2 regions of the Lysinibacillus sp. G01H genome follow, and region 2 is predicted to be linked to the other one. Evidence: riboswitches for the same ligand, from Rfam matches in the RefSeq annotation. Region 2 holds a riboswitch; the other holds the start of a gene.
The links. A riboswitch is a leader RNA that binds a small molecule or an ion and turns the genes downstream of it on or off. The one in region 2 is predicted to bind FMN.
Positions count from the first base shown of each region.

Region 1: another riboswitch for FMN. It lies ahead of PSR12_RS06335 (ECF transporter S component); the one in region 2 lies ahead of ribE (riboflavin synthase).

Region 1 is NZ_CP118397.1:1,311,722-1,316,159, forward strand. Features, by position in the region: gene PSR12_RS06320 (ATP-binding protein) at 1-245, shown strand, start outside; gene sigX (RNA polymerase sigma factor SigX) at 324-857, shown strand; gene PSR12_RS06330 (RNA polymerase subunit sigma) at 854-2,140, shown strand; FMN riboswitch at 2,284-2,469, shown strand; gene PSR12_RS06335 (ECF transporter S component) at 2,686-3,273, shown strand; gene PSR12_RS06340 (sodium-dependent transporter) at 3,493-4,438, shown strand, end outside.
Region 2 is NZ_CP118397.1:1,551,416-1,555,853, reverse strand. Features, by position in the region: gene PSR12_RS07555 (spore germination protein) at 1-293, opposite strand, end outside; gene ribH (6,7-dimethyl-8-ribityllumazine synthase) at 432-914, opposite strand; gene ribB (3,4-dihydroxy-2-butanone-4-phosphate synthase) at 930-1,559, opposite strand; gene ribE (riboflavin synthase) at 1,584-2,222, opposite strand; FMN riboswitch at 2,429-2,554, opposite strand; FMN riboswitch at 2,671-2,796, opposite strand; gene PSR12_RS07535 (YibE/F family protein) at 3,017-4,141, shown strand; gene PSR12_RS07530 (YibE/F family protein) at 4,138-4,438, shown strand, end outside.

The DNA of each region.
Region 1 (4,438 bases), 240 kb from region 2:
AGCAGGAGCCGACATTTGCTAAAATATCTGTTCAAGATACAGGACATGGCATTCCTCAAGAGGACTTACCCTATGTCTTTGAACGTTTTTATAAAGCAGATAAGGCACGTACTCGTTCCAAGGGTGGAACTGGTCTCGGCTTAGCCATTGCTAGAAATATTGTGAAGGCACACTCAGGTAATATTATGGTAGACAGTGTGTTGAAAGAGGGTACGACCTTCACGTTTTATTTACCGTTCGATTAATAACAAGTATTGCTATTAATTGGCTGTAACTTCTATGAATGTAAGACGACAAATATTATAGAACGGGGGTGGAGTGCTTTGAATGACTCCGTGTTCCATCGACTATACGATGCATATCACCAAGACGTGTTTCAGTTTTTAATATATTTAGTAAAAAATCGTACACTTGCCGAAGATTTAGCACATGAAGTTTATGTACGAGTGTTGCGCTCATACGATCAATTTGCAGGCAATAGTAGTGAGAAAACTTGGCTATTTGCTATTGCTAAAAATGTAGCAATTGATCATTTTAGAAAGCAAGCTGTACGTCAAAAGCATTCACATGATTTCTTTGACTGGGAAACGGAACAGCTCCATTCAACCACGCCATCACCGGAAGATATGCTACAGGCCAGTGATGAATTTATGCAGGTAGAATCAGCACTTGAAAACTGTACAGGAGACCAAAAAATGGTCATTATTATGCGCTATTTTCAAGATTTATCGATTGCAGAAACAGCGCAAATACTAGATTGGACAGAAGCTAAGGTAAAAACGACCCAGCATCGAGCCATTAAATTTTTAAGGCAACAGCTACAGCCGATTAGAGAACAGGAGGCGAAACGGCAATGACGCATAAGCCATTTGATGATGAACAGCTTGAACATGTCTTGAACAATGCCCCTAAGCTTTCTGACCGCCGTTCAAAAGAAGAAATATTAAATCGGTTAATGGCAGATGCTCGCTTGCAGGATAATAGTCACCTACAAGAAGCGATACAACAACCTATAGAGAATGAAGAAGCACAACAAGAAAGTAAATCTTTAATACAAGATGAACGACCATCACGATTTAAGTTCCGAAAAATGCCGATTTTTACGAGTGTAGCAGCAGTTTTCGCGATAACGGTACTCGTTGGCTTCATGTTCATGAATAATGACGCTAGCCAAAAAGATCTAGCTAGTACGCCAGAAACGGCTAATTACTCTACGTTACAGGAAGATCGTTCTGCTAAAGAGGCAGCTACCCAGGATGAGGCACTTCAATCCAGTATTGTATCGGAGCATGAGCGTATGTTATCTTTACGGTCGTCTGTCTATGAGGAAGATGTGAAAGATGCTGTCGTTTTCCGTATTGGTTTGGCAGGACGCGATGCAGAAAGTGTTCCAATGACATATGTGATACCAAATGAGCGTGTAGCAACTGATTTTGGAACTGAAAAGCCTTCTACCCTACAGATGTATGAAAAATATGCTCCTCAAATAGATGAAGAAGCCAAAGGGTTTACGGATTATCATCCTTTTAAAGGTGAACTGAAGGAGAAGGAAGACAAGCTTGTCCACGTATTACCAAAGGACAATGACTATGATGTTGCATCAGCTACCGTTAATGAGTACAAAGGGACTTTAGAGGATACCTTCTCGGATTCTGAATATACGGAAGTTGAGATTCAAAATGAAGATGGCACACCTTATGAGTTTTCTCAGGAGGGTGAGCCAAGTCAAGCCATGTCATTAACAAACGCCAAGCATTTTAATTATTATTTATACCAAGATGGTAATGGGGCAGAATATCTATCACCAGATTTCCGTCAAACATTTGCTAATGTTACAGAGGCACTTACACTAATGAAAAACAAAAATGATGATGTTTATGTAACAGTGGTTCCTGAAAATGTAACATATACCGTGAAAGAGGAAGCAGAAGGTGTAGTCGTAACATTCGATATTCCCTTAGATTTAGCATCGATGGAGCCAATTCGCGCTACCCAATTGATTGAAGCTATGATGTTAACTGCTGCTAGCTTTGACCAACAATTACGCTTGGATAATGTGGTCCAAGAAAGCTGGGAAGGATTCGATTTAAAAACGTATTTACCCAAGCCTGTGGGGCCAAATAAACAATATATGCCTTAGTCAAAATCAAAAATGGAGCATTCCTGTAACATGGAATGCTCCATTTTTACAATACTTACAAATCTAATCGGAATTTTTTAAGCAGAACTATTTACTTTTTCTTAATAATTAATTATAGTAAGGTTGTAGTATAAAATAATATGATTCATCTTCGGGGCAGGGTGAAAATCCCGACCGGCGGTAATAGAGTGGTGAACCGTTAATGTTTCCATTAACTCGAATGGTTTATGCTTCGCTCTTCAGCCCGCGACCTGTGCAAATTTATTTGCATGGCTGACTTGGTGTGATTCCGAGGCCGACAGTTAAAGTCTGGATGGGAGAAGATGGAGGTACGATCGTCATTCATTGTTATGAAATAAACTATGACCGAGCGCTTTTTTGTATGGCTTTTTAAACAGTGCTCAAAAATAGTTTAAATTGACGCTTATTCGTCATGCCTTTCTCCCTTGTGCTCTTTATGCATAAGGGTTTTTTCGTGCTAACAATTGAAAGATCGTCACCTTTCTTCTTGCGAGATTGAATCAGCAAAGAGGAGAGAGTTTTCTATGAAGAAAAATGTTAAACTTCAATCGTTTATTACGATTGGCATGCTGAGCAGTATTTCGTTTTTATTAATGCTTTTTAATTTCCCAATTCCACCATTCCCAGCATTCTTGGAAGTCGACTTTAGTGATATGCCTGCATTAATAGCAGCCATCACAATGGGGCCTGTAGCTGGTATTTTAGTAGAATTATTTAAAAATGTATTGGATTGGATTTTCTCTGGAACGCCAACAGGTGTGCCAGTAGGTCATATTGCCAACTTTGCAACAGGTATTTTATTTATTTTGCCTGTAAGCCTTATTTTTAATCGCTTTAAAACAATTGCTGGTCTTGTTGGAGGTTTAGCGACAGGAACAGTCGTAATGGCAGTAGGGATGAGTATTTTAAACTACGCAGTATTTTTACCGATGTACACATACTTCTTAGGAATGGAACCGGTTGTAGGTGACTCACTTTATAAAATGATTATCGCTGGGATTTTACCATTTAACATTGTGAAAGGTGTTTTATTAACGGCTATTATGGCGTTTTTATTTACAACTATGCGCAAGTGGATCGACCGCCAGCGTTCTATCTATATAACAAAATAATTTTTACTAACCTCGGGTGAACATACCTGAGGTTTTTTTTTGGAAGGAATGATGGATAGGGAAAGGTGTGAAGAAAAGAAAGGCAAAACTAACGGATAAATATAGAAAAAAGTAATGGAGTAAAATAGCTAACTAGTACTTTATAATTACAACCTAGTCGAAAGCTATATTTTCATGTAAAATAGAGAAGAGTTTAGAATGTTTGAGGAGTTTGAAGAGATGAGTGGAAAAAAAGGACAATGGTCTAGTAAATTAGGTTTTATTTTAGCGTCAGCTGGTGCGGCGATCGGACTAGGGGCAATTTGGAAACTTCCCTATGTAACAGGACAAAGTGGTGGAGGAGCATTTTTCCTTATCTTTGTGTTATTTACCTTGTTAATAGGACTACCGATGTTATTGTCCGAGTATGTTTTAGGACGTGGTACACAATCCGAGGCTGTAACAGCGTATAAAAAAATTGCTCCAACTAAGCCAGGATGGGCCTGGATTGGTCGAATGGGCGTGCTAGGCTGTTTTTTATTATTAACTTTTTATAGCGTTGTTGGAGGTTGGATCTTTATTTATAGCGGGCTAGGTGTAGCTGGCGCGGTAATTGATCCAGCAGTAGATCCTGCTGAATTATTTGGAAAAATTATAGGCACGCCTTGGATTACGCTAGTTGGTCTAGTGTTTTTTACATTAGCCAACGTACTTGTGATTTCATTAGGTGTACAAAATGGGATTGAAAAGGCCAATAAATGGATGATGCCGTTACTTTTCATAATGTTTATTGTCCTTGTTGTGCGTGCAGTTACATTAGATGGGGCAATGGAAGGGGTAAAATTCTTCTTATGGCCTGATTTCTCGAATATTACGGGTAAGGCATTATTAGAAGCCTTAGGGCAATCGTTCTTTGGGTTAGCAGTAGGTTTTTCTTGTCTAGTTACATATAGCTCTTATCTAAAAAAAGATGTCAGTCTTCCGAATTCAGCGGGTTCTGTAGTGCTGTTAACCGTGCTTGTTTCATTTTTAGCAGGTTTAGCGATTTTCCCTGTTGTGTTCGCCTTTGATTTAGAGCCAGCAGTGGGTCCAGGTTTGCTATTTATGGTGCTACCAACAGCATTTAGTCAAATGCCATTTGGTGAAGTGTTTTTAGCCATGTTTTTATTGCTATTTTTATTTGCTA
Region 2 (4,438 bases):
AATAAGACATGTCCTTTATAGACCCTAGTTACCGCATCCTCTTTCGATAAAATCTTTTGTAAATAGGGAATGTGTAAATGCTGTTCGATTTCTTCCTCTAGCATGTCCTCAGTGACATTGCTTAACAAAGATTGAACACGTTGAACAACCACAGTTTGAAGAATTTGCTCATTGACCATTGCATCACAAGTTATCAAATGTACTGTATATTGCTGAAAATTATATTGTTGGAAAATCACATCAGCAGAGCGTTGAAATAGTGATTTCAACATTTTCAAATTAATTTGTTCCATTGATGAAATACTTCTCATCTCCTACTGAGCCAGCTCAAGATTAGTACATTTATGAAAACAATCACATTCAATAAATACACTTAAGCATATTTTTCCCATGGTTGTTCAAAATATTCAAAGAAACAAATGTTGTGACGACTATTTAAATTGTCCTGAACTAATCATTTTCTTTAGATTTGCCATCTCAATTGCAGACATTGCCGCATCATAGCCTTTATTACCAGATTTCGTTCCTGCACGTTCAATTGCCTGTTCAATATTTTCGGTAGTAACAATTCCAAAAATAACAGGTACATTCGTTGACAATGACACATTGGCAATGCCTTTTGCAGATTCATTACAAACATAGTCATAGTGTGTTGTAGAGCCACGAATAACAGTACCTAAACCAATAATGGCATCATATTTCTTTGTTTCTGCCAGTTGTTTTGCCATAAAAGGAACTTCAAAAGCCCCTGGTACCCATGCAACATCAATAAATGCAGGATCAACCCCATGACGAGTTAAACCATCCATTGCCCCATCCAATAATTTGCTAGTAATGAACTCATTAAAACGACCCACTACTACTGCAATTTTCAAATCCGTTCCAATTAATTGTGCTTCAAATGTTTGACCCATTGTTTTTTCTCCTTTTTACATAGAAATTTTAGATTTATTAGTGGATAATTGTTTACGATATGCAACCAATGCTTCTATCGATATCATTTTTAAGCCATGATGTGCAGCGAACTTTGTCAGTTCTTCAAACCGAAGCATGTGCCCATCATCCCCCATAATTTCGCAAATAACACCTGCTGGTACACTATCACAAAGCTTCGCTAGATCAATCGTCGCCTCTGTGTGCCCTCTCCGTTGCAGCACTCCTTGCTCTTTCGCAATCAACGGAAAAATATGGCCTGGTCGACGAAAATCAGTCGGCTTAGCTTGCTTTTCTATCATCCTTTGTATCGTTAGCGCACGCTCAAAGGCGCTAATCCCTGTCGTTGTTTCTACATGGTCGATGCTTATCGTAAATGCGGTTTGATGGTTATCCGTATTGTGCTGAACCATTGGATATAAATCTAGCTTTTGTGCAAGCTGCTGCGAAATCGGCGTACAAATTAAACCTCTACCATTGGTTGCCATAAAGTTGATTGTTGCTGGTGTGATGAATTCAGCGAGTGCCAGAAGATCTCCTTCATTTTCTCGATCCTCATCATCAACCACCACAATCATATTGCCGTGCCTTAAATCCTCTATGGCTTCTTCAATTGAATGTAGCACGATGATCAACTCCTATTCTATGATTTAAAAACCATGTTGTGCTAAATAATCTCTTGTAATAGCTGGCGTTGTTTGCCCTTTTTTTAATTGCCCTATAATGTATTTTCCGACTAAATCGGTTTCGATATTAACGATTGCTCCAACCCTCTTCAAACCTAAAACGGTTTCTTTGTAAGTATGAGGAATGAGCGAAATCGTGACACTATTGGCTTCAACATGAAAAAGGGTTAAGCTTGTGCCATCAATTGTTATGGAACCCTTTGGAATACAAAAGTTGGTTAGTTCCTCAGACATTTCGATATCAATATAAACGGCGTTTGCCACTGGACGTTTTCGCAAAATTTTGCCGACTCCATCAACATGACCAGCAACAAAATGACCTCCAAATCGTCCATTAGCAGGCATGGCCCGCTCCAAATTAACAGAATCACCTATTGCCAGCTGCTGTAAATTTGTTGCTTTGACTGTTTCAGGCATAACATCCATCGTAAGCTGCTGTTGTGTGAAATGTGTCACCGTTAAACAAACTCCATTGACCGCTATACTGTCACCAAGCTTGACATCCTCCGTTATCTTGGCTGATTGAATCGTAATTTTCATACTGTTCCGATCGCTTTGCACGGCTTTTATGATACCAATATCCTCTACAAGTCCAGTAAACATTCCATCACCTACTCTACTTTATTAGCACTTCTATTCTTTACTTTTAAAGTTGATCCACCTGTTTTTGTGCCTTATCCTTATCCTTCTCCCTTCTCTCGTTAACAATATAAAAATAAAAACCCCTTTACATCAAAGGGGTTTTGGGAGTATAAGACATCAACAAATAAGCCTATTTGAAAACAATTTTTTCATAGACTGTTATCTCATTCGTTCTTCTCCCATCCAGACTATCACTGTCGGTTTTGGATTTGCACCAAATCAGCTTGCGCTCACGGACTTTGAATTGCTTCATCACCGCCGATTGGGAATTTCACCCTACCCCGAAGAACATCTTCTATTCGATTGTAGCTAAATAAAAAAACTTCCCACAAGGTGATTGGGAAGTTTTGTAATAAATGCATAGTCAAATAAACCTTCTAAATTAGAATCAATTTAAAAAGTTCGCATTTTTACCCTTCTCCCATCCAGACTGTAACTGTCGGTTTTGGATTTGCACCAAATCAGCTTGCGCTCACGGACTTTGAATTGCTTCATCACCGCCGATCGGGAATTTCACCCTACCCCGAAGAATATTTTTATTTAGCTAGTCTTACGATAACACTATTTTATTATATTATCCATCCTTCTTTTTAAATTTTTTTGGAAGCATAAATTTTAAACAGCTCTGACGAGACTTAAAAAATGTAAAAGATGTTATTAAAATGATGACATTTAACCTGTTAATGGAACTTCTTAATCAAAAAAACGTTCCTTTACAAGTGACTATTCAGTCTAGCCGTTTGGAGGTCATTTACTTGACATTTTTAAAAAATATACCTTTTAAACAAGCTATTTGCTATGCCCTATTAGCATTCTGTTGTGGGGTTTCGATTGTTTTCGTACATCATAATGAACAATTTTATGATCGACCGATAGCGAAAATAACGCAAGTGGATGTAACAAAATCAGAACCAATGACAGACATGTATGAAAATAGGGATTTTTTATTTACACAGGAAATTATGGCCATTATCAAAAATGGTCAGCATAAGGGGCAATCCATTCATTTGACGAATGACTATTCTTCGTCTGGTGCTTTTGATCAAGAATACCATGTAGGCAATGAAATCTTTGTCACGCTAGATGATCGCACAGCACAATCAGTTTTAACAGGAACCATTGTCGATTTAAAACGTGATCAAACCATGGTAATGATTGCATGGATTTTTATTTTTGCCCTACTTATTATAGGTAAAAGACAAGGCTTATTTTCTATCATTAGCCTGGTGGTCAATGCTGTGATTTTATCATTCGCATTAGATCTTTATGTGAAGCATGGGGGCGTAAGCCTATTAGTAGTCAGCGGCATTTGTGCGGTGCTATTTACAATTATCTCGCTACTACTTATTAGTGGATTAAATACAAAAACATATGTAGCCATCGTGTCCACACTTTTAGGCACTATTCTAGCGCTTATCATAAGCTCTATTGTAATGTGGTTGACAGGTGAAAATGGTCTTCGTTATGAAGAAATGCAATTTTTAACGCGTCCCTATCGTACCGTCTTTATGGCAGGTTTATTTATTGGCTCACTCGGGGCAGTAATGGATGTTTCTATTACAATGGCTTCCTCGATTTTTGCTTTATACGAGCAAGATCCTACGATCCCTGTCAAAGCACTTAAATCTTCGGGACATGAAATCGGTAAAGATATCATGGGTACTATTACAAGTATTTTATTCTTTGCCTACCTTTGCGGCTCCATACCTATGATTATTCTCTATTTAAAAAATTCTTCCACATTAGGGCTTACATTGTCCTTAAATCTTTCTTTAGAATTAGCCCGTGCCTTAGCAGGGGGTATTGGTGTTGTCCTTACGATTCCTATTAGTCTGTATACCGCTATATTTTTCATTAATCGAAAGAGGGTTCGAGAATGAATGTTGTCGTCTTATTAGCAGTTATATTGTGCGTGTTAATGGTTCTAGTCGGCGGTAGACAGGGGATACGCTCATTTCTTTCTTTATTCCTAAACTTTGGTGTACTCTTTGTCACCATTTTTTTAATGACAAACCCTAAAAATAGCCCTATCATCTTGACGTTTATTGCCTGTACGATCATTAGCTGTATTAGCCTTTTCTATATCAATAAAACAAATAGTAAAACCATTACAGCCTTTATCTCGACGATGGTGACGATAGTTGTGTTACTACTCTTTATTACCTTTGTAACGGAAA